Regions from separate parts of the Halomonas sp. BMC6 genome, predicted to be linked through region 2. Evidence: predicted binding sites of a transcription regulator. Region 2 holds the regulator's gene; the other holds the start of a gene.
What was found. The regulator sigma-54, encoded in region 2, starts transcription at its own class of promoters, with help from an activator protein. The targets are predictions, from matches to a motif close to TGGCACNNNNNTTGCTNT.
Positions count from the first base shown of each region.

Region 1: the regulator sigma-54 is predicted to act here: its motif matches at 3,561-3,578, upstream of AB6K10_RS07535 (nitrate reductase).

Region 1 is NZ_CAXNSH010000001.1:1,573,849-1,589,117, reverse strand. Features, by position in the region: gene cobA (uroporphyrinogen-III C-methyltransferase) at 1-668, opposite strand, end outside; gene AB6K10_RS07535 (nitrate reductase) at 628-3,351, opposite strand; gene AB6K10_RS07530 (FAD-dependent oxidoreductase) at 3,987-5,306, shown strand; gene nirB (nitrite reductase large subunit NirB) at 5,324-7,849, shown strand; gene nirD (nitrite reductase small subunit NirD) at 7,878-8,252, shown strand; gene AB6K10_RS07515 (alpha/beta fold hydrolase) at 8,340-9,176, opposite strand; gene AB6K10_RS07510 (GNAT family N-acetyltransferase) at 9,256-9,777, opposite strand; gene AB6K10_RS07505 (cation diffusion facilitator family transporter) at 9,907-10,845, shown strand; gene AB6K10_RS07500 (alanine/glycine:cation symporter family protein) at 10,890-12,386, opposite strand; gene AB6K10_RS07495 (metallophosphoesterase) at 12,477-13,244, opposite strand; gene AB6K10_RS07490 (alpha/beta hydrolase) at 13,288-14,091, opposite strand; gene AB6K10_RS07485 (thiamine pyrophosphate-dependent enzyme) at 14,156-15,269, opposite strand, start outside.
Region 2 is NZ_CAXNSH010000001.1:3,217,834-3,233,102, forward strand. Features, by position in the region: gene AB6K10_RS15755 (KpsF/GutQ family sugar-phosphate isomerase) at 236-1,222, shown strand; gene AB6K10_RS15760 (HAD family hydrolase) at 1,265-1,807, shown strand; gene lptC (LPS export ABC transporter periplasmic protein LptC) at 1,807-2,391, shown strand; gene lptA (lipopolysaccharide transport periplasmic protein LptA) at 2,388-2,882, shown strand; gene lptB (LPS export ABC transporter ATP-binding protein) at 2,894-3,652, shown strand; gene AB6K10_RS15780 (RNA polymerase factor sigma-54) at 3,758-5,173, shown strand; gene raiA (ribosome-associated translation inhibitor RaiA) at 5,271-5,579, shown strand; gene ptsN (PTS IIA-like nitrogen regulatory protein PtsN) at 5,584-6,051, shown strand; gene rapZ (RNase adapter RapZ) at 6,109-7,029, shown strand; gene AB6K10_RS15800 (HPr family phosphocarrier protein) at 7,071-7,340, shown strand; gene pmbA (metalloprotease PmbA) at 7,359-8,699, opposite strand; gene yjgA (ribosome biogenesis factor YjgA) at 8,795-9,316, shown strand; gene tldD (metalloprotease TldD) at 9,325-10,779, opposite strand; gene AB6K10_RS15820 (YhdP family protein) at 10,776-14,621, opposite strand; gene rng (ribonuclease G) at 14,624-15,269, opposite strand, start outside.

The sequences.
Region 1 (15,269 bases), 1.6 Mb from region 2:
TGGCAAATGGCGGCCACTTTGGAGAGCCCCATGTAGAACACCAGGGTCTCATCTTGACGCGCCAGCGACGCCCAGTCCGGCATACCGCCTTCCCGGCATAGCTGCGCCGTAATAAAACGTACCTGCTGGGCGTGGCCGCGATCGGTAAGCGAAATCCCCATCCCCGCCGCCGCCGCAGAGGCGGCGGTAATACCCGGCACAATCTCGGCGGGCAGCCCGGACTCGGCCAGAGCCGCTAGCTCTTCGCCCATGCGCCCAAACACGCCAGGATCGCCGCCCTTCAAGCGCACTACCGATTTGCCTGCCTGGGCCAGGGAGACGATCAGCTCACCAATCTCCGCCTGAGGCATGCTGTGATGGCCGCTGGCTTTACCAACATAGTAGCGCTCGGTGCCCGGAGGAATAAGCCCTAGCACTTCGTCTCCAACAAGGCGGTCATACACCACTGCGTCTGCCTGCATCAGCAACCGCGCGGCTTTCAGCGTCAGCAGCTCCACATCGCCGCTGCCCGCGCCGACCAAATAGACGGTGCCTGGGTGGCACTCACCGCTTAACGGCAAGCGCAAGCGCGTGGCGGTATCGCGACTAAATGGCGCCCACGCCCGCTGACCCAAGCGCCACAGCGCTTCAGGCCACTTCTGTGTTAGCTGTTTGCTTAGCGCGCGCATGGGGCCGCTCCTCTTCAAGTATCGCTTTTAGTTCGGGTAGGCAGCTGCCGCACTGGGTGCCGCAGGCCAGTCGTGCGCCTAACGCTTCAACGCTGGTATCGCCCGCATGAATCGCTTTCACAATGCTGGCTTGGCCAACCTGGTGGCAGCTGCACACCACGGGGCCTGTATCCACGGCACCATCGTCGCACCCGGCCAGCAGGCGTCTACGGTGCTGTGTCTCCAGGGTAGCGTCATTGAAGCGCGCTTCAAGCCAGGCAAGCCCGTGCAGTTCGTCGGGTGATCCCACCATCAACCACCAGCGTAGCCGCCCGTTCACTACGCCCGCTGCGCGCAGCCTACCCGTTGCCGGGTCGTCACACCACAAAGAGACAGGCACGCCGCACCACGCTTCCACCTGCGCCAGCCAATCATTGATCGGCTGGCTATCCGCTAGCTGCCAACGGGTGCAGCTTGCCATCGGAATTCGCGCCCAGTAGTCGCTGCGACACCAGGGCGATGGTGGCGTATCCAATTCGTTGGCTAGCAGCAGCGTCGCCTGCCAAGCAACGGGAAGCTTGCTCACCGCCACCGCCCCTTGCTTGGCTTCCGGCTGCCCGGAGAGCGGGTCGGTATACCCTTGAATCAGTGCACCGCTGCGGCCCTGCTTGGTAAAGCAGTCGGTCCAGTGCATCGGCACGAACACTTCGCCTCGGCGCTGGGCGTTGGAGACCCGCACCCGCCCACGGTACTCCCCGGCGGCAGCGGTCAACTTAGCCAAGCCCTGATCCTTAACGCCTGCCTGAGCAGCATCGTCTGGGTGCAGCTCAATGAACGGTTCGGCGCGGTGGTTCATCAAACGCGGCGAACGGGCGGTACGCGTCATGGTGTGCCATTGATCCCGCACGCGGCCGGTATTCAAGCGCAGCGGGTAGTCGTCGCTCAGCGGCTGCGCCGGTGGGCGCGGAGTAATCGGAAGCAGTTTGGCTCGGCCATTCGCCGTAGCAAACCGGCCATCTTCGAACAGCCTTGCCGTGCCGCGAGGAGCCTGCTGAGTCACGGGCCACTGGATCGGTGCGAGCGCATCATAAGCCGCTTGGCCCAGACCTGCCAGCCCTGAGATATCGAACAGTCGCTGGGTATCGCCGCTATTCTCATAGCCAGAGAGGCGCGCGTGCTCATCGAAAATCTCCCACGGGTGGGTATAGTCAAACGCTTCCCCCACGCCCAAGCGTTTTGCCACTTCACAGAGTATCCACCAGTCGTGCTTCGCCTCGCCGGGGGGAGGCAGCATCCCCCGCTGGCGGGAAATTCGCCGCTCTGAGTTGGTCACCGTGCCATCTTTCTCCGACCAACCCGACGCGGGCAGCACGATATCCGCAAAGGGCAGCAGGTCGGTATTGGCGACGCACTCCGAGACAATTACCAGCGGGCATTTTGCCAGCGCGCGGCGCACTTTCTCCCCGTCCGGCATGCTTACCGCCGGATTGGTCGCCATCACCCACAGGGCGGTAATCTCACCACGCTCGATGGCATCAAAGAGCTCTACCGCCTTGTAACCCGGGGCGTCAGGCAGTGCCGGGGTTAAGTGCTCAGTAGCCCAAAAGCGGCTGACTAATTCACGAGCGCCCGGCGTGTGATAGTCCATATGCGCCGCCAGTTGATTGGCCAACCCACCCACTTCGCGCCCGCCCATGGCGTTGGGCTGCCCTGTGATTGAAAACGGCCCCGCCCCCGGCAGGCCGATTTTCCCACCCGCTAAGTGGCAGTTGATAATCGCGTTGCACTTATCGGTACCGCTGGAGGATTGATTCACCCCCTGGGAGTAGAGCGTGACCACGTGCAGCTGGCTGGCAAACCAGTAATAGAAAGTTTCCAGACGTTCAGGGTCCACATCACACTCGCGGGCAACGGCTTCCACGCTGCCTGCACTCTGCCTGGCAGTGCTCAGCGCGTCATCTATCCCCTCGGTGTGGCGTTCTAGGTACACGCTATCCAAGCGATTGTGGGCGTCCATCCACGCCAACAGCCCGTTAAACAGGTAAGCATCGCTGCCCGGACGAATGCCCAAATAGAGATCGGCAATTTCGCAGGTGTCGGTCACTCGCGGGTCGATCACCACGACCCGCATGAGCGGGTTGCGCTCTTTGGCCACCTTCAAACGCTGATAGAGCACCGGATGATTCCAGGCAAGGTTAGACCCTACCAGTACCACCAGCTCTGCCTCTTCTAGGTCTTCATAGCTGCAAGGCACCGCATCGGCACCAAAGGCGCGCTTGTAGCCCGCCACGGCGGACGCCATGCAGAGACGCGAGTTGGTATCCAGGTGAGGAGTGCCCAAGAAGCCTTTAAACAGCTTGTTGGCAACGTAATAATCTTCGGTTAATAACTGGCCCGATAAATATGCCGCCACCGACTGCGGGCCATGGGCACTGCGCTGCGCCTGCAAGCGTTCGGCGATGGTGGTGAGCGCCTGCTCCCAAGAGACCTCCTGGCCGTCCACGCGCGGCTTCAGCAAGCGCCCCTGCTCGCCCAAGGTTTCGTGCAGCGCGGTGCCTTTTACGCACAGGCGGCCATAGTTGACTGGGTGCTCGCGGTCTCCTTCGACGGCGATGAGCTGCTCGTTCTCCAGCGTGGCGGTAACGCCGCAGCCGACGCCGCAGTAGGGGCAGGTGGTTCGGGCGAGCCGATTGGCCTGTGGCATGGCAGTTTCCTCCGGCGTTAAAAAGCAAAAAGCGCCCAAGCTAGCCTCGAAAGAAGCCTGCCTGGACGCCGTTGTCTCAGGGGCACCGCTTACCGGGTGCCATACTCATCAGTGATTTGCTGCAGTTGGTATTGTTCGACGCAATTAGTCGTTGTAATCGTTATGGGCAAAGACCCTGCACTGAGCCGTTGTTGCTTGTTACCAGAATAACTGCAAACCCTGCGCCCTGGCCGCTAAATAATCATAAAAATGTTTTAAAAACATACTCTTAAAAAACACCTCATAGCCCTATCGCTTGCCAAAACGCTGACCCTTGACCGATAAGCGTTTGAAGAGAGTGCACCAGCCGCCTCCAAAGCACCAAAATAGGGCAAGCCTAGTAAACCGTTAGCGGCCTGCCGCCTCCTCAAAAACGCTTAATACGCTGATTATGCTGAATTAAATCCACCGACGGCAAAAGCTGGCGGGTTTTTTGCTCACCATAAGATAAGACAGTTCGGCAGCCAACGGCGGTTGCTGTGCGTTATCAACGACGCCAACGGGCAACGACGCCCCTGATACTCCCTTCTTGATAGGGCTGTGTCAGGGGCGTTTTTTATTTGCTGAACATTATGCTTCAACCACAGGAGCTACCTATGGAAACCGCTTCCCGGTGCTCACCGAACGAACACCTCGTCATTATTGGTAACGGCATGGCTTGCCACCGTTTACTTGAAGCGCTGGTTAACCATCCGCAGCGCCCACGCCGTATCACAGTGGTGGGTGAGGAGCCGGTACCTGCCTATAACCGCATTTTGCTCTCTCCTTTACTGGCGGGCGAACTGGCGCCTGAGGCGCTCACTCTGCAAGACGCCGCCTGGTACGCCGATAACGACATCACACTGACGCTTGGCGACCGCGTGACCTCCATTGACCGCGAACGCCGCCTGCTCCTCACGCATCGCGGCGACATCTTAAGCTATGACCGATTAGTGATGGCCACTGGCTCGCGCCCCACGCTGCCAGCGGTGCCTGGCATCACGCTTGACGGTGTTCATACGTTTCGTGACCTGCGCGATGCCGACGCCTTAGAAGCCATTGCTCAGCAAGGCGGCAACGCCGTGGTGATTGGCGGCGGCTTACTTGGATTGGAAGCCGCTGAAGGGCTGCGCAAACGCGGCGGTAGCGCGCTCACCGTCAGCGTTCTGCAGCGCAGCGGGCGGTTGATGAATCGCCAGCTAGACACCACCGCCGCCCAATTGCTGGAAGCCACGCTGCGCGAGCGCGGCATCATCATTGAAACCGGCGCATCGCTTGCTGCCTTGGAGGATAACGGCCAAGGGCAGGTGCAGTCGGTCACACTGAGCGATGGCCGGAAGCTAGCTGCCGACAGCGTGATTGTCGCTGCGGGTATTACCCCCAATGCGGAACTAGGCCAGCAAAGCGGGCTTATGTTTGACCGCGCCATTGTGGTGGATGGGCACCTCACCACCTCAGACGACCACATTTATGCGCTGGGCGAATGCTGCCAGTTCGAGCAGCACACTTACGGGCTGGTGGAACCCATTTGGCGGCAGGTGGAGGTGCTTGCTGCCGTGCTGTGTGGTGAAACGCCAGCGGCATATCAAGAAGCCCCCACGGCCACCAAACTCAAGGTCAGCGGTGTCAGCCTGTTTGCCTTTGGCCCCACCGAGGCCGCCGCCAAGCACGAAGAGCTTCGTTATCAAGACCCGGAAACCGGCGACTACTGCCGCCTGCTGCTCCATCAAGGCCGCTTAATTGGCGCGGTGCTGTATGGCGATACCCGCCACGGCCCCTGGTATTTCGAGCAGGCGCTGGCCGCGACCGACTTAACCGCGTGCCGCCACCTGTTGCTGTTTGGCGCAACCGATGCCCAAACAGCGCTCGATAACCATTTCGATAACCCTCTCGACACCCTGTCATCCCCTTTATCTCTCACCCGTGAGGCGGCTTAGCTATGGTGAATCACACAATGTCTACTCCAACCACGTCTTCCAACAAGCAAAAGCTGATCATTGTCGGCAACGGCATGGTCGGCCACCATTTTGCCGAGCAGCTCGTGGAAAGCGGCGCGCTGGCGGGGTTTGAGGTGACGATGTTTGGCGAAGAGCGCCACCGCGCCTACGACCGCGTGCACTTATCCGAGTACTTTAGCGGCCGCGATGCGGAGTCACTGGCGCTGTGCGATGGCGATTACTACCACACCCACGGCATTCAACTACGCAGCGGCGAAGCGGTCACCGCGATTGACCGCGAACAACAGCTGGTGGTGACCGAACAGGGCCACTACGCCTATGACCAGCTCGTGCTGGCTACCGGCTCCTTTCCCTTTGTGCCGCCCATTCCCGGCAACGACAGCGAAGGATGCTTGGTCTACCGTACGTTGGATGACTTGGATGCCATTCAGGCAGCGGCCAAAAACGCCACCAACGGCGTGGTCGTGGGTGGCGGCTTGCTCGGTTTGGAAGCCGCCAACGCGCTGCGCGGGCTGAACCTGGACACTGCCGTGGTGGAGTTCGCCCCGCGCCTGATGCCCATGCAGGTAGATAGCGAAGGCGGCGAACTGCTGAAAGAGAAAATCGAAGCTCTCGGCGTTCAGGTACTCACCGAGCGGGCCACCCAGCGTATCGAACCCGGCGACACCAGCCGCCTGCGGATGGTCTTCCAAGACGACAAAGTGCTGGAAACCGACCTGATCGTCTTTTCCGCCGGTATTCGCCCGCAGGATACGCTCGCCCGGGAGTGCGGCTTGACCATTGGCGAGCGCGGCGGCGTGGTGATCGATGACCAGTGCCGCACCAACGACCCGAATATCCTCGCCATCGGCGAGGTAGCGCTGTGGAATCAGAGTATCTTTGGCCTCGTGGCACCTGGCTACCAAATGGCCAAAACGGCCGTCGCCACGCTGACGGGGGGCGATACCTGCTTTAGCGGTGCCGATATGAGCACCAAACTAAAACTGCTGGGCGTGGATGTCGGCTCTATTGGCGATGCCCACGGCAATCAAAATCCTGGCGCCCGCATGTTCCGCTACCTCGACCCGCTCACCCAGGTCTACCGCAAACTGGTCGTCACCAGCGACGGTAAGAAGCTGCTGGGGGCCATGCTGGTGGGCGATAACAGTGTGTATGACACGCTGTTGCAGTACTACGCCAACGGCATCGAGCTGCCTAAGGAACCCGCATCGCTCATTCTGCCGCAACAAAGCGGTGCTGCCCCGGCGCTGGGGCCGGATGCCCTGCCGGAAACGGCGATGATCTGCTCCTGTCACAACGTGACGAAAGGCAGCATCTGCAGTGCCATCGACGCGGGCGCGGCTGACCTTGGCAGCGTTAAAGGCGCGACCAAAGCCAGCACCGGCTGCGGCGGCTGTGCGGCGCTGCTCAAAAGCGTGGTGGATCACGAATTAGAGGCCCGCGGCGTCGAAGTGGATAAATCGATCTGTGAGCACTTCTCTTATACCCGCCAAGGGCTTTACGACATCGTGCGTGTCGAAGGCATCAAGACATTCAGCGAGCTAATGGAGAAGCACGGCAATGCCGAGACGCATCGCCTCGGCTGCGATATCTGCAAACCGGCGGTGGCCTCGATTCTCGCCTCCTGCTTCAACGAACCGATTACCGATGCCGCCCACGTGCCGCTGCAGGACACCAACGACACCTTCATGGCCAATATGCAGAAAAACGGCACCTACTCGGTAGTGCCGCGCATTGCGGGCGGTGAAATCACTCCCGATAAGCTGATAGTGCTGGGGCAAGTGGCCCAGAAATACCAGCTCTACACCAAGATTACCGGCGGCCAGCGCATCGACCTGTTCGGCGCACGGCTGGAAGACCTGCCGGCCATTTGGGGCGAACTGATTGAAGCAGGCTTTGAGACGGGCCACGCCTACGGTAAGTCGCTGCGCACGGTGAAATCCTGTGTAGGCAGTACGTGGTGCCGCTACGGCGTGCAGGACAGTGTCGGCATGGCAATTCAGCTTGAGAACCGCTACAAGGGCCTGCGCGCACCGCACAAGATCAAGTTCGGGGTTTCTGGCTGTACCCGCGAGTGCGCCGAAGCGCAGAGCAAAGACATTGGCATTATCGCCACCGAAAACGGCTGGAACCTCTACGTGTGCGGCAACGGCGGTATGCGCCCCCGCCATGCGGAACTCTTCGCCACCGATTTAGATGACGAGCAGCTCTACCGCACTATCGACCGCTTTTTGATGTTCTACGTACGCACCGCCGACCGCTTGCAGCGCACCTCGGTATGGCGGGAAAACCTGGAGGGCGGCCTGGACTACCTGAAAGAGGTGATTCTGGAAGACAGCCTGGGAATCAGCGATGAGCTGGAGCGCCAAATGCAGCACGTGGTGGATAGCTACCAGTGCGAGTGGGCCAACGCCATCAGCGACCCCGAAAAGCTCAAGCGTTTTAGAAGTTTCGTGAACGATGCGCGGCCCGACCCTTCCATCATCATGACTTCCGAGCGCGGCCAGCTACGCCCAGCTTAACCCAGTGACCAAAGAATCGAGGACGACCATGACCGCTACCGCACTCAAACCGACGAACCGCAACGACACTTGGCAGCCGCTCTGCACCAAAGCAGACCTCGTGCCCTTTTCCGGCGTTGCCGCTTGGCTGAACACACCGGAGGGCCCCGCCCAAGTGGCGCTGTTCTATTTGCCCGGCCACGCGCAAGAGCTTTATGCCCTGGATCACTTCGATCCTTTCTCGAAGGCCTATGTGATTGCCCGCGGCATCGTCGGCGATATTAAAGGCAGCCCAGTAGTGGCCTCTCCGATCTACAAGCAGCACTTCCGCCTGGAAGATGGCCAGTGTTTGGAGGAGGATGAGGTACAGCTGCGTACTTGGCGCGTCGCCTTCAAAGGCGATGAAGTGTGGGTGGAAGGCTAGCCGAACGCTTACCTCTAAAACGCCCCCTGCAACGCAAACAGCCGCGCCGCCTATCCAGGCGGCGCGGCTGTTTGAGAGTGACGCTCTTTATTGAACCAAAAACCGAATCAGCGCCTGATTGAACGCCTCTGGGTGAGTCGCGTTAAGCCCATGCGGGCCACCCTCGATCACCTCTAGCGAAGCGTTGGGCAGTAGCTCAGCGGCGCGTTTGCCGCTCACTTCCAGCGGTACGATGCCGTCTGAATCCCCATGGAGGACCAGCGTCGGAATGTCGATCTTGGGTAAATCCTTGCGGAAGTCGGTGTAGCTAAACGCTTTGATGCAGTCGTAGGTCGCTTTGGGAGAGGCGAACGCCGCGATATCGCGGTGATAAAGCCGGTTCGGTTCGCTGATCAGATCGCTCTTGTCGTTGGCGGTAAAGAAGCTCTTGGTGAAGTCATCCAAGAAGGCGATGCGGTCACCCTTCACGCCTTCCAGGAACTGGTGAATCGTGGCATCGTCCAGGCCGCCTTCCGGGTTATCGTCTGTTTTATACAGATACGGCGGCACTGCAGCTGCCAACACCGCTTTATTGACACGCTCGGTGCCGTAGCTCGACAAATAGCGCGCGACTTCGCCGCCGCCCATGGAGAAGCCCACCAGGGTCGCGTCGTTGAGATCCAGCGCGTCCAGCAGCTTTTTCAAATCAGAAGCGAGGGTATCGTAGTCGTAACCGCCATCCGCTTGGGTCGAACGGCCAAAACCACGGCGGTCATAGGTCACCACCTTGTAGCCCGCCTCCACTAGCGCAGGCACCTGCTGCTCCCAAGAGCGGCCACTCAGCGGCCAACCGTGAATCAGTACGACCGGTTTACCTGCCCCGTGAACCTCGTAATAAATCTCAACCGGTGTGCCCTGCTCCGTCCCTGCATTCAGAAATGGCATCGCATCAACCTCCTGGTTTGGCGTTTACGGAAAACGTCATTCAAGGCTAGTACAACGTGTTGTGAGCTGCCAAACCACGCTACGAGGCCGGAGAGTATTCAAACACCCAGCAATCTTTAAGCTCCCCTTTCACCCGGGAGTAGCAAGACAATCGCTGTTGGGCAACAAACCCGCCTCTTGTCAGCACGCGCTGGGAGGCCATGTTGTCCACCGCAACCACCGCCGCCAACTGTGTGACGCCATACACGCAGCGAGCTTCCGCCAATAAGCGTTTCAGCGCGTGTTGCGCAATCCCCCGGCCGCCAGCGCTTCGCGCAATCCGATACCCCACCCGCGCCTGATCATCAACAATATTGCGTAAATTCGCGCGCCCCACGATGACGCCCCGCTCACGGATGATGAGTGGATTCATCTTGCGCTGTGCGTTGAGCGCTAAACAATCGATGATGTGCTTAGCCACCCCTTGCGGCGTGTAAAAGCACTCCGGCCTAGCCTCAATATGCTGCTCGAACCACGCACGCTCTGCGCGTTCGAAACGCAGCAGCTCAACGGCATCTTCGGGCGTTAGCAAATGAAAGGTGACGTCTTTGGCATGGCGCATCTCCACATCCCTCCTTGGGTGCAGTGCGGGGTTCACCCCTTAGGGGGTCATAAATCACTGACATTGCCTACCGTGATGTTGCTATGCTTGCCAGCCTCTTGATTCGGTAGGCATGGGAGCCATACGTTCGTGAAGACAGAATCCAGTACGTTAGCCTTTTCCGCCTTCATGGCGCTGCTCATTGGCTGTGCCGGTATCGTGGCCACCTTGGCCTCGAACTCCCAGGCCATCCTATTGGATGGCTTGTTCAATCTTATCTACTTTAGCGTAGCGCTGGTGACCATCAAGGTCAGCAAGCTTGCCAGCCGCCCGGATAGCGAGTCGTACCCCTTTGGCTACAGCTACTTCGAGTCGCTGGTTAATTTATGCAAAGGTTTGCTGATTTTGGGGGTATCGATCTTCGCGCTGGTGGATGCCGTGGCGGCGCTGCTGACTGGCGGGCGGGAAATTTCAGCGGGGCTTGCGGTGATTTATGCGCTGTTTGCGACCGTCGCCTGCTCACTGACGGCTTGGGTCATGCACCGTAGCCAGCGCCATGTCAGTAGCCCCTTGGTGGCCGCCGACAAACTAAACTGGCTGGTCAACAGTGTGATTTCAGGGGCCGTACTAGCGGCTTTTTGCTTCGTGATGCTGTTTGAACGCCTCGGCTGGCAAGCTGTGTTGCCCTATGTGGATTCCGTATTGGTGATTGCGGTGGTGGTCCTTTGCCTGGGGGTGCCCGTGCGCATGGCGTCGCAAGCGTTAAGAGAGCTGCTCAACAAAACCCCGGAAGAAGCCGTCGCTGAACCAGTGCGCCAAGCCGTTGCCCGTGGCCTTGCCGATATCGATACCCTGGAAGTGCGCGTGCGTATGGTGCGCCCCGGCCGCCTGCTTTACGTTATCGTCCACGTGGTACTCCCCAAAGAGCTGCCCGAAGCGACCCTGGCAAACCAAGACGCGCTGCGTCAGCGCATCGATGAAGAAGTGCGCCGCTACTACTCGCCCGTGGTGTGCGACGTGGTGTTCACCGCTGACAACCGCTGGGCAGCGCCCTCTTGTGGGCTGCTGGTGGAGAAATCCGCTAGCTAACCCCTGACACGTAAAGAGCGGCTCGAAGGCCGCTCTTTACTCGCTTACCGGTCTACCGGTTTCTCTTCTTTTACCGGCCACACATCCTCATCCACCAGCTCTGGATTTTTAAGTATGGCGGGATCGAACAGCGGCTCCTCGATGCCCTGGCGACGCTGGCGCTCGTAATCCTTCAACACCGAGACCGCAATCGGGGCCATCAAGAGAATGGCAAACAGGTTGGTGGTGGCCATTAGCCCCATGGCTAGGTCGGCAAAGTCCCAGACCACGCTGAGTTCGGCAACAGAACCTAGCAATACCATGGCGAGGATAATGATCTTGAACACACCGACCGCTTTTTTGGCACGGCGGCGGAACAGGTACTCAATGTTCACTGACGAGAACGAGAAGTTCGCCAGAATGGAGGTAAAGGCAAAGAACAGGATCGCGATGGCGATAAAGATCTCACCAAAGCCCCCCAGGTGATCCACCATGGCATCCTGGGTCAACTGGATCCCTTCGATGCTCTCCCCCGGCGACTCGGACAGCAGCCGCTCGTACACACCGGAGAGCAGAATCACCACCGCTGTGCAGCTACAAATCACGATGGTATCGACAAAGACCCCAAAGGATTGCACCAGCCCTTGGGCCGCTGGGTGCTTCACGGTGGCCTGTGCTGCCGCATTGGGGGTCGAGCCCATACCGGCTTCGTTAGAGAAAAGACCGCGCTTGATGCCGTTTTCCATGGCGGCCTTAATGGCGTAACCCGCCGCGCCACCGACCGCCGGGCCTAAGCCAAAGGCACTCATGACGATCAGTGACAGCATGTCGGGCACGGCGGAGAGGTTGGCAAACAGAATCCATAGCGCCACCAGCAGATAGGCAATCGCCATCACCGGCACGATCTTCTCGGCCGTACGTGCTACCGATTTCAGGCCGCCATAGATGACGACACCGGCCAGTGCCGCAATCACCACGCCGGTCACCCAGTTGGGAATGCCAAAGGCGCCGCTCATGCCTTGGGCAATGGTATTGGATTGCGCCGCGTTGAACGCCAGCCCGTAGGCAATGATCAAGAACACCGCAAACAGCGACCCCAGCCAGCGCCAGCCCAGACAGCGCTCGATATAGAACGCAGGACCACCGCGAAAGACGCCATCTTCGTTGCGATGCTTATAGACCTGAGCCAGCGTCGATTCGATAAACGAGGTCGCAAACCCTACCAGGGCCGTCACCCACATCCAAAAAATCGCCCCTGGCCCGCCGATCCACAGCGCTAAAGCAACCCCCGCCAAATTACCGGTTCCGACCCGTGCGGCCATGGAAGTCGCGAACGCCTGAAAACCACTAATGCCATCCCCTGCCCCGCGGGCGGTAAAGGTCACGTGGGCCATGTGCCGAAACAGACGAAACTGCATCCCGCGCGTCATGATCGTGAACAGCAGGCCTGCACCCAGCAACAGGTACACCAGAATGTAGCTCCAGATAAAGTTGCTGACGGGCATCATAACGGCATAAAGGCCGTCACGAAGTGGCCCTAGCACCGTTTCTAATATTTCCATCGCCTATCACTCCCTGTGGTTGTATGAGCAACTGTTATCGTCACAGGTAGGAGTGTAGCTAGGTTATAGAGCAGCGCGTCATTTCAGCCCTTATTCGCCCACCGTGACTACCCAATTAGGTCGAAACAGCGGCGGCGAAAACTCCTCTGGATAACCGCCCGGATTGGCGATAACGCGCGTGCCGCTGTGCCGTGTATCTACCGGCTCGTGAACGTGGCCGTGAATCCACAAATCCATCTTGCCCATCAGCTGCGGGAGGTGGGAGGCAAAGGCGGGCGAGAGCGCGTCGCCTATGTACTGCTCGGGAATGCAACCGTGCAGTGGGGCATGATGGCTCACCACGACGCGCGGTCCATCGACAGGCTGTTGAAGCTCGCGACTCAACCACTCCAGCGCCTCACGGTGGATGTCTTGGCTGGCTTGGGGCGTGAATACTTGGCCGGGAGCCGTGGTAATGATGCGAAAATCGGGCATATAGCGCAGCGCTTTTGCTTCGGTCTCTGAGGGGTTACGGGTGGGGTCGTCGGCATAGAGCGCAAAATCTGTCCAGAGCGTCGTGCCGTAAAAGCGTACTCCGCCAATGGTCACGCTGCGATTATCCAGCAGCTCGATATCATACCGAGCGGCTTCTAGCGCTAACTCTTGGCGCAGCAGCGGCATGCAGGTGCCGTAGAACTCATGGTTGCCCGGCACGTAGAGAATCGGCAGGTCGGGAAACTGCTGCCGCGCCCATGCCAGCCCCTCTGCTCTGCGATGAATATCCCCTGCCAACACCACCACATCTGCCTCGGCAGGCGGCAGCTCGCGGTGTCCGTCAAAATGTTCTAAATGAAGATCGGATAAGACTCTTAAGCGCATAGAACGTCTCTCATGGTACTCACACGAGCCTGGGCTTGAGCCATTAATAGGCAAGGCGAGCGATAAATTGGCGGGCAAACTCGACCACCACGGCTTCGGCTTCCCGGTGAGGAATATGACCGATGCCGGGCAGCATTTCGCAGCGGGCGGGGCCTTGGGTATAGCGGGCAATACGCTCTGGCTGACGATGAGACCCGTACTCGTCTTTTTCGCCATGCAGCACGAGTGTCGGGCACTGTACTTGTTCAAGCGCAGGGATGAGTGACCACTCTGCAAACGCGGGGCTTAGCCATGTTTCCACCCAGGCGTTGAGTACCCAGCGGGCTTTGTCGCCGTGGTGCCTAGCCAGCTTGGCGAACTGTTCCGGCGCCTGAAAGGCAACGTTTGCCTCCTCGATCCCCTGCCGTGTGCGGTTTTCGTTAAACGCTTGGGCAGCAATGGTTATCAGCCCTTGGCACTGATCCGGGTAACCCCCAGCACAGTGCACCGCCATGCAGCCCCCAACGCTATGGCCCAGAGCGATAAAGCGTGTGATTGGATAGGCCTCGCGCAGTGCAGCAAAGCTCCCCGTGGGTTCATCGTCGATAAAACTCAGCGGCAAAGGCGCTGAGTACGCATCGGAGCGGCCAAAGCCAAGCCGGTCGTAAGCAATAACCGGCTGCCGTGTTGCCGCACACAGCGCGGCGGGGAAGCTGCGCCATAGATCTACACAGCCCAGAGAATCATGGAACAGCACGATCGGAACGTCCGAGCGAGCACTGTGTGGTTCCCAAGTTCGCGTGAATATTCGACCACTGGCGGTATTCACCCAGCGGTCATGGTGATGAATGGCGGGCGTTTGCGTCATAGCATTGCTCTTACTATTGTCGGTTTGTCATGAGCCGCTGCCAACATAGCACGCGATAACCCTGCTAGCGTTTTAAGAAGTTACTTTTGACTAAGTGAACCACCTCGTCCATGCGCCCGCTCAACACGGCTTTAGCGGAGTAGAGCGCTGTTGAAGCGACCTGCCCGGCCTCTACCTTAGGAGGCATCACCAGCTCCATGGGGTTCACCACCACATCTAATAAGGCAGGCCCCGGCTGGGCAAGCCACTGGCTAATCGCGACATCCAGTTCGGCTTCCTGCTCGACCCGGCGACCCCATAACCCCATGGCGGTGGCGACTTCGCCAAAGTTGGGGTTTTTAAGCTCCGTGTAAGCATCGAGCAACCCTTCTACTTTTTGCTCTAATTCCACGAAGCTTAGAGAGCTGTTGTTATACACCACGATTTTTAGCGGAATTTGCTGCTGCACTAAGGTTAATAAATCCCCCATCAGCATGGTTAACCCGCCATCTCCGCACATGGCAATCACTTGGCGGTGGGGATACGCCAACTGAATCCCCAACGCCTGGGGATACGCATTGGCCATGGTGCCGTGCTGCAAACTCGCCAGGGTGCGCCGCTGCTGGGAGGAGCGAATATGGCGCAGCATCCATACGTTGACGCTGCCGGTATCAGCCGTAAAAAAGGCATTCTCCGCCGCGTGGCGGTCAATGGCCAACGTCAGCTCTTGTGGGTGAATCACTTGGCTATCGCGGCTTTGATGGGCCGATTTTTCCAACGATTTGGCGTAGCGCTTGCGACACTTCTCTAGCCAGTGGCTGCGCGTATTCTCCTTAACAACTTGAGTGAGCGCCTCGCAGGTATCCCGCGTGCTGCCGACGATGCCCACGTCTACCGGGTAACGCTTGCCGATATGCGTAGGGTCTTGGTCTACCTGAATAATCGTCGCACGCTCTGGGTAGAACTGGCTAAACGCAAAATTACAGCCGAGTAGCAGCAAGGTGTCGCACTCGGCCACCGCGTGATAGCCGCCTTCCAGGCCATACACGCCCGTCATGCCGACGTGATAAGGGTTGTCGTGCTCTATGAAATCCTTCGCCCGAGAGGTCCAGGCAATCGGCGCCTGAAGTTTTTCCGCTAGCGCGATCACCTGCTCCCGCGCATCCTCGCAGCCAGCGCCGGCAAAAATGGTGATGTTG
Region 2 (15,269 bases):
AGTATAAACCGACAAGTCACGGGGCAGTTTAAAAAACAGTGTTTTCGAAATATTATCGAACATCGTATCTTAACGCTACTCTCAGTAACAGCGGCGCAAATGATTACTACGCCAACCTTTTTTACGGCGTATGCATCGCCACGGGGCTGGTGAGTTTGCCACGCTTTAGCTAAATAGCGCCGCAAGATGTTATTCTTACTTGCTACCTATTCACTTTATGAAAACGAGACATGCCATGGGCCAGCCACTCTCTACACCCAGCCAACTGCGTGAAAGTGCGCTGCGAACGCTGCAAATTGAGCAAGCGGCCATCGGCGGCCTTCAGGCCAAACTGGACGAACAGTTCGATCACGCCTGCCAGCTCATCCTCGCCTGTCAAGGCCGGGTGGTCGTCACCGGCATGGGCAAGTCAGGACACATCGCGGGCAAACTTGCTGCGACGCTGGCGAGTACCGGCACGCCCGCCTTTTTCGTACACCCAGGTGAAGCCAGTCACGGCGACTTGGGCATGATTACCCGTACCGATGTAGTACTCGCGCTCTCCAACTCCGGCGAAACCGCCGAAGTGACGGCGCTCCTACCACTTCTTAAAAGGCTTGGCACCCCGCTGGTCAGCATGACCGGGCGCCCAGGCTCTACCCTTGCCCGCCACGCCGATGCCCATTTAGACAGCGGCGTGGAACGCGAGGCGTGCCCACTGGACCTCGCGCCTACTAGCTCAACCACGGCGGCACTGGCTCTTGGCGACGCTCTGGCCGTTGCCCTACTCGAAGCACGCGGCTTTACCGCCGAGGATTTTGCGCTGTCCCATCCGGGTGGCAGTCTGGGTAAGCGCCTGCTGTTGCGGGTGCGTGACCTAATGCACGATGGCTCAAGGCTTCCCCAGGTCGCTTTGGGAAGCCCGCTACGCGATGCACTATTGGAGATCACGCGCCAAGGGCTGGGGTTCACTTGCGTCATCGACAGCGAAGGCCGTTTGGCGGGCGTCTATACCGATGGCGACCTTCGGCGCACATTAGATCAATTTCATGACCTGCGCGACGTGCGCGTCGACGATGTCATGACGCGCCCAGGCAAACGTATCGGCCCTGACGTACTGGCTGCCGAGGCCGTTCGTATTATGGAAGATAGCCGGATAACCGCGCTCGCTGTCGTCGACGAGCAGCAGCGCCCCATCGGCGCGCTACATATGCACGATCTGCTAGCCAGCGGTGTGATTTAACTGCGTGATAACGCTTTTCGCCATGGATGTTAAGGAGGCTATATGGCCCTACCCGATGCACTACTCGACCGACTTCGCCGTGTAAAACTCCTCGCGCTAGACGTAGATGGCGTCTTGACGGATGGCCGCCTCTACTTTCAGGCGGACGGCATCGAAATCAAAGCGTTTCACACCCAAGACGGGCATGGTTTGAAACTGCTCAAGCGGGTCGGCATTCACGTGGCACTGATTACCGGACGCGATTCGCCCATGGTCAGCCAGCGCGCGGCGGCGCTCGGCATTAGCCACGTTCACCAAGGCTGCGAAGATAAGCTCACGACGCTTCGCGCGCTTTGCCAACGACTGGATATCACCCTCGAGCAGGTGGCCTACTGCGGTGATGACCTGCCTGACCTCGCTCCCATCAAGCGCTGCGGCGTCGGCATCACGGTCCCCAATGCGCCTGATTACATGCACACCCATGCCGATTGGATCACGGAACGGCTAGGCGGCCACGGCGCGGTACGTGAAATTTGCGATACGCTGCTCACTTCGCAAGGGCACTGGGATGCCGTGCTCGACACGTATCTTCACAGGCACTCGTGATGGGTCTCAGAGTCAGAAAACGGGTGTGGATCACGGCGATGGTCGTGGCCCTGGGCGGACTGCTGGTCTGGCTGGACCCGCGCGGCCCGCAAGAGGGTGAGATCGATCAGGAGGCCCGTGCCCAGGAGCCTGGGCATGTGTTGGAGAACGCCGAAATTACCCTGTTTGGCGAGACAGGCGCTATCCAGCAGTCGCTGGTCACGCCTCGACTGGTCCATACGCCTCAAACGGCCATGACCGATGTCATGTCGCCGCGCGCGACGCTGTTCGACAGCGAACAGCGGGAGTGGCTGGCCACGGCAGACACCGGCACCTTGAATACCGATTCCCAGGCCCTGACGCTAAGAGGGTCTGCCCGGCTACTGGCTCCCGAAGAGGGCTGGCAGCTCGACACGCAGCAATTAAACTACGATGGCGTGACGCGCCATGCCTGGAGCGATACGCCCGTGCTGTTGCAGCAGCCGCCGCAGCGCATGGAAGCCTCCCGCATGGACGTTTGGCTCGATGACAGCCAAGTCCGCCTGACCAATAACGTGCGCGGCGTCCACCCGCCTGCCACTCGTAACCCTGAGGAGTCGCGATGAACGCCTCTCTCCGCACTGCACTCTTTGCGTTAACCCTACCCCTCGCCACGGCGGCCATGGCACAAAGCCAAGCCCCCATCGAGGTCGAAGCCGACCGCCTGGACCTCGACCAGCGCGCTGGCACCGCTGTTTACTCAGGCAACGTGGACATTCGCCAGGGCGAGATGCAACTGCGCGGCGAACGCGTCGAAATTCAGCGCAACGACTCAGGCGAGCTGTCACGCGCCATTGCCACGGGTGAGCGCGCCTACCTGCGCAATCAGCTCGAAGATCAAGAAACCCCCATGGAGGGCTGGGCGCGTCGTATCGTTTACCATGTCGCCGAACGCCGTGTCGAACTGATCGACCAAGCCGAACTGACACAGCAAGGCGACCGTTTCCAAGGGGGGCGTTTGGAGTACTTCATCGACCAGGAAGTGGTGCAAGCACGCTCCGACGTGAGCGGTAGCGACAACCAGCGCATTCGCATGACTCTTCAGCCCGAACAATAGGGAGCGGCCACGTGGCAGCATCAACCTCTGCAGATTCCGCACCTGTCAAAACGCTCTACGCCCATCACCTAGCGAAGAGCTACAAACGCCGTCGGGTCGTGAAAGATATCAACCTGGAAATCGCTCAGGGTAGCGTCGTCGGCCTGCTGGGGCCCAACGGGGCGGGTAAAACCACGTCGTTTTACATGATCGTTGGACTGGTCAAATCCGATGCCGGTAGCGTCGGTATCGACGACGTCGACCTGACCCATGCGCCCATGCACGAGCGCGCCATGGCCGGGATTGGCTACCTTCCCCAGGAAGCCTCCATTTTCCGCAAGCTCTCGGTGGCCGATAACATCATGGCGATTCTCGAGACGCGCAAAGCGCTGGACCGCAGCGCTCGGGAAGCACGCCTCGAGTCACTGCTCGAAGATTTCCATATTACCCACATTCGCGACAACCTGGGCATGAGCCTCTCAGGGGGCGAGCGCCGCCGAGTGGAGATCGCTCGCTCACTCGCTACCGAGCCCGCATTCATTCTGCTCGACGAGCCGTTTGCCGGGGTCGACCCTATTTCAGTGGGTGAAATCAAAACCATCATTCGCGCACTGAAAAAACGCCACATCGGCGTCTTGATCACTGACCATAACGTGCGCGAAACCCTGGATATTTGTGACATTGCCTACATCGTTGGCGACGGCCATATCATCGCCAGTGGAAACGCCCAGGAGATCCTCAATAACCAGAAGGTTCGTGATGTCTATCTAGGCGCAGACTTCCGCCTCTAAACTCTGGCCTGACCAAACTTTTCTTTTAGTGGCATGCTTATTGCACTTGCACAGAGTCATAACTCGCTCTAGGGTGGAGCTTTCTGATTAACGAGTGGTTCTCAGATGGTCATGAAAGCTTCTCTCCAATTGCGTATCGGCACACAGCTGACCATGACACCTCAGCTGCAGCAGGCCATTGCCCTGCTACAGCTCTCAACGCTGGACCTCCGTCAAGAAATTCAGCAAGCGCTGGACGCTAACCCCATGCTCGAACAAGAGGATGAGTTTGGCGAACAGGCTGTTAGCGAGCCTCAAGAGGCCGAGTGGTCGGACAGCATTCCCAACGAACTCTCCGTAGACAGCGACTGGTCGGACACCTACCAAGACATGGGCAGCTTGGGCGGTAGCAGCGAAGGACCCGACTTCGAGCGCCAAGCCGCAGGCCAAAGCCTTCATGGCCATCTGTTATGGCAATTGGCCATGACTGACTTCTCTCCCCGCGACTATGCCATTGCCGAAAGCCTGATCGATGCACTGGATGCCAACGGCTATCTCACTCAACCGCTCAACGACATCCGCGAAGGCCTCAAGGCGCAAGGCCACGACAGCCTGAGCCAGCGTGAAGTAGAAAACACCCTGTTGCGCTTACAACAGTTCGAGCCCACCGGCGTGTTTGCCCGCGACCTGCGCGAGTGCCTGATGCTTCAGCTGGCCGCGCTGCCTGAAGACACCCCGCTATTGATGCCCGCAAAACGCTTGGTGCGTCAGTTTCTCGAAGCCTTGGGCAAAGACGATTTACGGCTACTCAAGCGCCGCCTGAGCCTGGATGACGAGCAGTTGGACGACGTCATCCGTTTAATTCGCAGCCTTGACCCACGCCCAGGCAGCGCCTACGGCGTGACCGACGACAGCTATATTACGCCCGATTTGGTCGTGCGCCATGACAACGAGGGCTGGCACTTAGAGCTCAACCCGGAGGCGCTGCCGCGCCTGCGTATCCAGCCCGATTACGCCAGTTTGATCAAACGCGCCGACAAGAGCCAAGACAACCAGTTCTTGAAAGAGCACCTCCAAGAAGCTCGCTGGCTGATCAAAAGCCTTTCCAGCCGTAATGACACGCTTCTGCGAGTAGGTCGTGAAATCATCGCCCGCCAGATCGGCTTTCTAGAGCACGGCGAAGAGGCCATGAAACCGCTGATCCTGGCCGACATCGCCGAGGCCGTGGAGATGCACGAGTCCACGATCTCCCGTGTGACGACGCAGAAATTCATACATACGCCACGAGGCGTGTTCGAGTTGAAGTACTTCTTCTCGAGCCAAGTCAGCAGCCACGATGGCGGCGATAGCCACTCCAGCACCGCCATTCGTGCACGGATCAAAAAACTGATACAAGAGGAGCCGTCGGGTAAACCGCTCTCCGATAGTCGCCTGGTGACCCTCCTTGAGGAGGGAGGCATCAGCGTTGCCCGGCGTACGGTAGCGAAATATCGCGAGTCAATGGGTATTCCCTCGTCCAGTGAGCGCCGCCGTTTACGTTAGTTAAACGGTAGGGCATGACAAACTCGACGCAGGGGCTTTGCAATAGCGCAAAAAGGGTTACAATCGAAGTACAGCCCGATGGATAAGGAGCACGTCAATGCAAGTAAACATCACTGGTCATCACGTTGAACTGACTGACGCCTTGCGTGACTACGTTAACGAAAAGCTGGAACGCGTCGAACGCCACTACGACAACATCACCACGGTGCAAGTGACCTTATCTGTCGAGAAGGAACGCCAGCAGGCAGCCTGTACGCTGCATGCCGCCGGTGCCGACCTTCATGCCGAAGCCCTCGATAACGACATGTATGCCGCTATCGATGCGCTCGCAGACAAAATCGATCGTCAACTCGTTAAACACAAGGAAAAAGCACAAGCTCGCGCCCAGGGCGCAGGCGTGCGTTAACTCAATGACGTTGGAAACCATCCTCCCCCCGGAGCGCGTGCTCTACGACGTGCCCGGGGGCAGCAAAAAACGGGTGCTGGAGTTTTTCAGCACCTTCATCGCCCAAAACACACCCAGCCTCGATAGCCAAGAAGTGTTTAGCCGCCTGATTGGACGCGAGCGTCTCGGCAGCACGGGAATTGGCAACGGCGTTGCCATCCCCCACGCACGTAGCCCGCACTGTAGCTCGCCCATCGCCGGCTTTTTGAAACTTGCCGAGCCGGTCGATTTCGATGCCATCGATGGCGACCCCGTCGATCTAGTGTTCGTGTTGCTCGTACCCGAAGAGGCGGACGACACGCATCTCGCTCTGCTTGGGCAAGTCGCGACGATCATGAACGATGCGAATACCCGTCAACAGTTACGCAAAGCCAGCAGTCAAAAAGAGTTATTGACCCTAATGACGGCCAAGATACGCGAACAGGCCGCGTAAGATACTCACACGTCCATCACTGTTTATTTCCTACGCTCATACGCCAAGAGAGACGCTATGCAACTGGTGATCATTAGCGGCCGTTCGGGGTCCGGTAAATCTATCGCCTTACAAGCGCTGGAGGATCTTGGCTATTATGCGATCGATAACTTACCTGCCATGCTGCTGGGCTCGCTGATCGATGAGCTGCGCGCTCAAGGCGAACGCACCCGTATTGCCGTTAGCATCGATGCGCGCAACCTCCCCATCGCGCTGGAGCGTCTGCCAGCGCTGTTGGAAGAGCTACGCCAGCGAGACATTCGTTTTCAGGTGATCTATCTAACCACGGACGCACGCATTCTGCTGGAGCGCTACTCCGCCACTCGTCGTCGCCACCCCCTCACTCGCGACAGCGAAATGACGCTGGAAGAGGCGATCAACAAAGAGGAGGAGACGCTACATGAAATACGCGATCTCGCCGATTTATTGATCGATACGTCTCGGCTCTCCGTCCACGATTTGCGCCGCCGCATTACCGATCAAGTGGCCCACCAGCGCCAGCATCAGCTCACGCTCACCTTTGAGTCCTTCGGCTATAAACGCGGCGTTCCGCTGGATGCGGATTTGGTCTTCGACGTACGCTGTCTGCCCAACCCATACTGGGACCCTACCCTTCGGCAATATACTGGCCGCGATGCCAATATCGTCGCTTTCTTGAGCGGTTACCCGGTAGTGGAAGCCATGGCCAGCGATATTCAGGCTTGGTTGGAGAAGTGGTTACCGGCCTACCAAAACAGCCAACGTAGCTACATGACCGTAGCTATCGGCTGCACGGGCGGTCAGCACCGCTCCGTTTACATGGTGGAGCAGCTCGCCCAGCGGCTCGTTAAGCAGACCGGAGAAGTGCAGTTGAGGCATCGCGAACTGGGGCTGCAGTACACGCTGAGCGAAGAGCCCGTGGCGCCAAGCCCCACCACCGCGACCACCCGTACGCCCTAAGCCTTTTTATTCAAAGACCCACTCGGCAAAAAGGAACCAGAGTGCCCGAAAGAACGTTAACCCTTACCAACCAGCGCGGCCTCCATGCCCGCGCGGCCACCAAATTGGTTCAGTGTGGCCAGCAGTTTTCTGCCAGCATCCACGTATACAAGCAGCAGCAAAAAGCCGATGCCGCTAATATCATGTCGCTGCTGATGCTCGCGGCGCCCTGCGGCACCGAACTCACTGTAGCTGCGGAAGGGGAAGACGCCGAACAAGCGCTCGATGCCATCGAAGCGCTGTTCGACGCGCGGTTTGACGAAGACCAGTAACCGACTCCGCGTCAACGATTAGCTGCCAGCGACGGTCATCGCATCCACAAGCCAACTACCCGTGTGAATGCTGCCACGGGTATCCGTGTCATCGCCCACAGCGCTCAGTCCTGCAAACATCTTGTTCAGGTTACCGGCGATCGTGAACTCCTCAATCGGGTACTGAACCTCACCGTTTTCGATCCAAAAACCCGCCGCGCCTCGCGAGTAATCACCGGTCACCCCATTCACCCCCTGGCCCATGAGTTCGGTGACCCAGATACCGCGCCCCATCTGTTTCAAGAGCTCGGCACGCGGTGTCAAAGGAGCCAGCAAGCGTAGGTTACGTGCGCCGCCTGCATTGCCTGTCGAGTGCATGCCTAAACGCCGTGCGCTGTAGGCAGAGAGCATGTAGCTGGCGACCTGCCCCTGATCGATGAAACGATTATTGCGGGTTTGTACCCCCTCGGCATCGAATGGCGAACTCGCCGTCGCCCCCACTTCCATGGGTCGCTCTTCCAATCCAAACCACTCGGGAAAAAGCGGTGTCCCCAGGCGGTCGCATAGAAAGGAGGCTTCGCGGTAAAGCGCTCCGCCTGCCAAAGCACCCATAAGATGACCGATCAGGCCGCTGGCCAGCGTCGGGTCGAACAGCACCGGAAAGGTACCGGTCGGCGGTCGACGCGCGCCCAGTCGCCGTAGCGTACGCGCTGCGGCCTCTTGCCCCACGTCTTCTGGCTGGCGTAAATGGAGCGGATTCCGTGCCGCCGTGTAGTCATAATCACGCTGCATGCCTTGGTCATCCTGAGCGATCAGCATGCAGGAGAGCGAGTGATTGCTGCCTTTCTGAGTCCCCAGAAAGCCGTGGCTATTGGCATAAACGCGCACGCCCTCACCACTTGAAAGCGATGCCCCTTCCGACTGATGGATCCCCTCGACGCGGCGACCTGCCTGCTCACAGCGCAGCGCCAAATCGATGGCCTCCTCCGTCGAGAGCGCCCAAGGGTGATGCACTTTCAAATCGGGCAGCTCGGTGGCCATTAACGCTGCCTCTGCCAGACCGGCGGCGGGGTCTTCGCCCGTATAGCGGGCAATCGCCAGTGCCTTTTCTACCGTGGCACGAATCGAGGCGCTGCTGGCATCGGTAGAAGACGCACTTCCCTTCCGTTTGCCCACGTAAAGCGTCACCGCAATGCCTTGATCCCGGGATAGTTCAACGGTTTCCACCTCGCCCAAACGAACGCTGACACCCATGCCCTGGTCAACGCTGGCGCCCACTTCGGCGGCATCTGCTCCTAGCTGCTTTGCCAGGGCAAGCGCTTCCTCAGCGCGCTGTGTCAGCAGTGCCTGCTGCGCCGATGCATCAAATGCCTGTGCCATTTGGCCTCCTTTTCGCCTGAATCGCGTTGGCGAATCAATGTTGTGGTCGCAGCCTGATATAATGCTGCAAACGAATCTAATCAGTGAGTTCTTATATGCCCAAGCAACGCCCCGAGCCAATCGACATCGACGAACAGGAAGAGCGTCCCAGTAAATCGCAGCTAAAGCGTGAGATGCATGCTTTGCAGGCGCTTGGCGAAACGCTGATTGCCATGAACCCTGCCGAACGCGCCCGCTTCCCCCTGTCGGACGACATGTTGCGTGCCATCGATGAAACCGCCCGCATCCGCTCGCATGAGGGCCGCCGCCGTCATATGCAATACGTTGGCAAGCTCATCCGCAAAGAGGATCTAACGGCCATCCAGGGCGTGTTCGATGCCATCGAGCAGGAAAAAGAGCAGCGCGACCATGCGTTTCATCGCCTCGAGAAGTGGCGGGATCGCATGGTCGACGAGGGCGATGACGCCGTCGATCTGTTCATGGCCGATTACCCCAATGCGGACCGACAAGCGCTGCGCCAACTCGTGCGCAACGCACGCAAAGAGCGCGAGCAGGGCAAGCCACCCACCAGCTCGCGCAAGCTGTTCAAGCACCTGCGCGAGACATTAGCGCTTTAACAGGCCGCTCAAGAAGACTGCGTGCCGCCGACAGTCAGTTCATCCAGTTTCAGGGTGGGCTGACCCACACCGACCGGCACGCCCTGCCCCTCTTTACCACACACGCCAATCCCGGTGTCCATCGCCATGTCATGGCCGATCATCGACACCCGCCCCATGGCCTCAGGCCCGTTGCCGATCAGCGTCGCGCCCTTCACCGGTGCGGTGATCTTGCCATCTTCGATCATGTAAGCTTCGCTGGCCGAAAAGACGAACTTGCCCGACGTGATATCCACCTGGCCGCCACCGAAGCTCACCGCGTAGATGCCCCGCTTGACGCTTTTGATGATATCGGCGGGGTCATCCTGTCCGGCCAGCATCACCGTGTTAGTCATACGCGGCATCGGCAGGTGTGCAAACGACTCGCGACGAGCGTTGCCGGTCGGCGCCATCTTCATCAGGCGTGCGTTCAGCTTATCCTGCATGTAACCCGTCAAAATACCGTCTTCGATCAACGGCGTGTACTGACCGGGCGTGCCCTCGTCGTCCACACTGAGCGCACCACGGCTATCCGGTACCGTCGCATCGTCGACCACCGTGACACCCTTGGCGGCGACCTGTTGTCCCATCCGGCCAGCAAAGGCCGAGCTGCCTTTGCGGTTGAAATCGCCTTCCAAGCCATGGCCAACGGCTTCGTGTAGCAGAATGCCCGGCCAGCCTGCGCCTAACACGACCGGCATCTGCCCGGCCGGTGCATCGATGGCTTCGAGGTTGACCAGCGCTTGACGCACGGCCTCTTTGGCGTAGCGCTCGGCCACGCCTTCGTCGCGCAGGCGCGCCATGGAGTAGCGACCACCGCCCCCCGCGCCACCGCGCTCGCGGCGGCCGTTCTTGGCCGCGATCACACTAACGTTAAAGCGCACCAGGGGACGAATGTCCGCGGCGAGAGTGCCGTCGCTGGCACGCACCAGCACGACTTCGTAAGTCCCCGACAGGGATGCGCTCACCTGACTGATACTCGGGTCGGCGGCTCTGGCTACTCGGTCGGCCTCTTTCAACATCGCGACCTTCTCTTCGGCCGACAGCCCGGCAAGTGGGTCGATGCCCGCATAGCGCGCGGCGGCACTGACCGGCGTTACTTTCTGGCCGGGCAACTGCTTACCACTGCGAACGATGCCCGCCGCCGTGCGTCCGGTATCCATCAATGCATCGGCAGTGATTTGGTTGGAGTAGGCAAACCCCGTTTTTTCGCCCGCCAGTGAACGTACGCCCACACCGCCGTCGATGTTATAGCTGGCCTCTTTGACTTCACCATCTTCCAGAACCCAACCCTCTTGCCAGGTTCGCTGAAAATAGAGATCGGCATAATCGATGCCTGATCCCATGGCATAGCCCAGGCCCGTATCCAGAGCGTTCAGATCGAGGCCACCTGGGGTAAGCAAAATGGAAACAGCAGACTCTATATCGCTTTTGTGTGCGGTCATTGGGGGCCTTCTAAAGTCACTTGCGGCGAGGTCCAGGGACCTTGCACGCGGTAATAGATAGTGGTTGCTTGATCCAGCGCATCACCGAACAGCTGATCGGCAATGAAGAGCGCGCCGCCGACGATGGGCGCACCGACCGCAATGGCGGCAATGGGTAAACTTTGGCTGACGGGCAGTGTGACGCCGAGACGCTGATCAAGTTCACGCTGTAAGAGGTTAACACTTCCCGTCAGTGACAGCGTGGTGGCGGGTGCATCAATTTGTAGGGGGCCACGCAACAGTAACTGCCCTTGGGCAACGTCGGCAGTGCCGTGAACACGATCAAAGGCCGTGCCTTGGCCGGTCAAATCAGAGAAGTCGAACCGCAGGCGGCGCAAAATATTATCAAAATTGAGCAGGCCCACTAAGCGCGCTGGCGTCGATTCGAGCGTCACGAAGCGGCCGTCGCGAATATCTGCGCTCATCTCGCCACCAGCGCGGCTCAAATCTACTTGCCAGGGTGCACCGGGCCAAGTGAGGTTGGCAGACAAATCCGTCGTTCGGCTGCGCATAGCCACCGGCTGTTCCAGGCGCTCCAGCGCCGTGCCCACGTCCCCGCCTTGAATAGAGATATCGGCGCGTGTTCGGCTATTCACCGCATTGCCTTCCCATACCAACTCCCCCCGGGCAGAGAGCTGCCCAAGGGTCACCCCCACCGGCGATAGCGAAAAACGGCGATCATCGGTTTGCCAGAAGGCCGTGAGCGGCCCAAAGCGACGATTGCCCACGCTGAGCTCCGCTAGCCGCAACCTGCCGTTGGGTAGGTCCGCCAGCCCGTCGGGAATGGCCACCGGATCGACGTGCTGGGTGTCGACCGCCTCGACCCAAGAGTCAGGCGCGGCTGCACTGGCATCGTGCGGCTTGGAGGGTAACTCGAAAAGCGGATCCAGCACTAGGGAGGAAATGGCGATATCCAGCGGGCGCGCACTGGCTGGCTGGTAATCAATTCGGCCTGTCAACATATCACCGCTGAGCGTCAGCGCCGTTCGCTCTGCACTGAGCGTGCCGGAGGCATCGATCGTACCCAGGCAGGTGTCTCGAAACATCAGACAGTCGGTGTGCAACCGCACGTCGAACGGTGGGTGATCGCCCTGGGCGGATGCGCTGTCGGCCGACATCAGCGGTGCAAGTGCCGCCTGCCATGCCATGGGATCCAGCACGTCAAAACCCGCGTCAAAACGCCAGCCGGGGTCTTGGGGCCAGCCGGGGCGCTGAACCGCGCTACCCAGGGACACATCAGCCGCCAGCTCTCCACTTGCCAGTGTTTGCGCCCTGACCGCAGCCTTATCGGCTAGCTGCATGGCGACTTGCCCAGACGCCAGCTCCGCGCGCAGTCGCAGCGGCCAAGGCTCCTCACTGCGTTTGGCAAAAGGCGCCGGCAGCGCGCTGGTCATACCGATCAAACGGCTCTGCAACGTCACTACGGGGCTGGGCGACAGCGCAATCTCTGCTTGCCACTGGGCGCTACCATCGACGACTTGACGAGCCTGTTCGGCGGGCACCCCGGCCAGCGCCCACAGCGCCGAGGAAGCCACGCGCCCGTCTAGCGTTACACGCTCATCGGCCGTGAACGTCGCTTGCAGATCCCCCCCCTGCCACCGACTGCTCAGCGCGCCGGTCAACGCGTGCTCGGGCCCCACTTGCTGCCAGTGAAGCTCACCATCGATATCCCGCAGTGTGATGGGTAGGGAGACGACATCTATCACCGCGAGTGCCGGCCGCACATTGAGCTCTAACTGAAGTGTCTCAGGAGCTTCTAGTGGAAGTACCAGCGCGATGTCGCCATCGAGCTGTCCCTCTGCCACCAAATCGCCCAGCGGTAGCGGGCCCGTATCGGGCATGGCTTGGAGGAATCTCAACAAGGCATCGCCGTCACTGTTCAGATCTGCCGACAGCGCAAGCGGCTGCTTCTCTTCCATACGTACCAGGCCGTTCGTGACGTCGACTCCCTGACTCTGGGCACGCGCCACGTCAGCTTGTAGCACCCCGCCTTGCCAGAGCAGGCGCCCTTCGATCTCTTCTAGCGCGGGCCAACCGGGGGCCATTGGCAAACGCCCCTGTTCGACCGCTAGCGCCAGCGTCGCCGAAAGCTGCTCGGATGACGCATTGGGCCCCAGAGGCTGGCTCAGCTTCAGCGAGCCTTGCGGCACGCGACCACCGATATCATTTGCTAACCAATCACGCAGGGCAGGGTCGAACGCTTTCATCGGCAGCCATTGCGAGAGCGGACGAGTGCGCGCATCTACGTCGGCAAAAGCGATATCGAGGCCAAACTGACCGTTCTGCTGCCCGGTGATCAGGCCAAATCCACCGCTGACCTTGGCACCATCCCAGTCAACGTTCAGTTCGCGGCCGCTGATCATGGTATTAGGACCGTCGTACACCCACTCGACGATGCCCTCCGCATGGCGAAGCTGCATCGGCACGTCAAACAGTTTGGGGAAGTAGAGCGTACTGTCGCCTGCGCTGTTGAATGTCACGCGACCACGAAGGTCGCGGGCTTGCACCCAGGCATCCAACGGCCCTCCGCCCGGCGCCTGTTGCCAGGGCAGCACGGCAACGTTGGTGAGCGCCGCATCGACGCCCCAGCGCCCGTCTCGCTGTCCCAGACGCAACCCCTGCACCTGCCCCCGGGGTGAGAGCGTTTGCAGCACCCGCGTCAGGGATTCCGGCAGCAGTGCATACTCACGCCACGCCGCCAGAGAGGAGAGTTCGAACGCACTGGTTCGCAACTCCCACTGCCCTGGCTGGTGGGATACATACCAGTGGCGCGGCAGGGCTGGGCCATCGCTGATGCCCTCGGGTTGTGCCCACTCGACGGTCTCGGCATTGCCGCTAAGCCATGCTTCGCCACCGTCACCATCCCGCAGCCACTGCCCCGTCGCCTGGATGTTACGCAGCACGGCGTATTCGACGTCTTTGCGCAACGTCAGCTCGGGAATATCCAGCGCCAGCCGCGCATCTGCCAGCGAGCCTTCCTGCCAGTGCCCCCACAGCTGCACTTGGCCGCCTACCTGCTCGAGAAAAGGCATGCGATCTGGTCGGAACAGCGCCGCTAGCACCACCAGATGGTCGAGCTGCATATCGAGCTGCAGCGTCGCCGAAAAATCACGCAACCCCCGCTGCCCCGGCTGCATCTCTGCGCGCATGGTCATGGCCGGAAGTTCGGCGTCCCTGGCATCGGGGGCATCGACGATCGTCAGCGCTCCTTCTAGCCGAGTGCGGTGTCGGTCGCCGTTGAGCAAAAGCGAAGGGGCGTGAAGCATCACGGTCTGCTCCTGACCGTGCAGAGTGACGCGACTATTGTCGACCCAAACGCGTTGCCGTAAAAGAAGCTCCGCCCAGGCATCCAAGGAGGCAAGATCGACGTCGGGCTCGGGGGTAACGCCGAGAGGCAACTTGGCTGGGGAGGGCCAGCTCCACTCACGATCCGGCTGCTGGTAAAGATGAAAGCCAAGCCCAAACATACGCGCATCGCTGAAAATGGGCGCGAACCGACGCAGACTTTCCCACACATCAAGGCGCAGCGAGAGGCGGTCAACTTCCACCAAGGCTTCGTCTGCGGGCGTTTGCGACCGAAGCCCCTCGAGTTCTACATGCAGGTCGTTGCGCTCTAACGAGAGCGCAAGCCGATCGATATGCACCGACACCCCAATACGCGCTTCGAGCAAGGCTTCGAGGCGTGGGGTCAAGGCATCCGCCTGGCTAGCCAAAATACGCAGCGCCAGCAGCAGTACGGCCAGCGTCGCCAATACAGCCGCAACGCTGACCAGACCGACGCGAACGAGAGAGCGAGGTGACATCATTACATCAGTACGATGTCGTACTGCTCTTGAGAGTAGTGCTGCTCTACCTGGAAGCGAATCGTTTTATTGATGAAGGTCTCCAGGTCCGCAACGGCCGCAGACTCTTCATCCAGCAGACGATCCACCACCGGCTGAGACGCCAGCACCATATAGGTCTCTGCGCTGTAAGCTCGCTCCTCGCGAAGAATCTCCCGGAAGATTTCATAACAGATGGTTTCTGGGGTTTTGAGCGTACCGCGACCGCTACAGGTAGGACACGCTTCGCAGAGCGTCTGCTCTAGACTTTCCCGGGTACGCTTGCGCGTCAACTGCACCAAGCCAAGCTCGGTGACGCCGGTACATTTGGTCTTCGCATGATCACGCTCCAGCGCCTTTTCCAATACCCGCAGCACCTGGCGCTGGTGCTCTACGTCCACCATATCGATGAAGTCGATAATGATGATACCGCCCAAATTACGCAGCCGAAGCTGGCGCGCAATGGCAGTGGCCGCTTCCAAATTCGTCTTGAAGATGGTCTCTTCGAGGTTGCGATGCCCCACATAGCCACCGGTGTTCACATCGATGGTGGTCATGGCCTCGGTGGGGTCGATGACCAAGTACCCTCCCGATTTCAGCTGCACCTTGCGACCTAGCGCTTTCTGGATC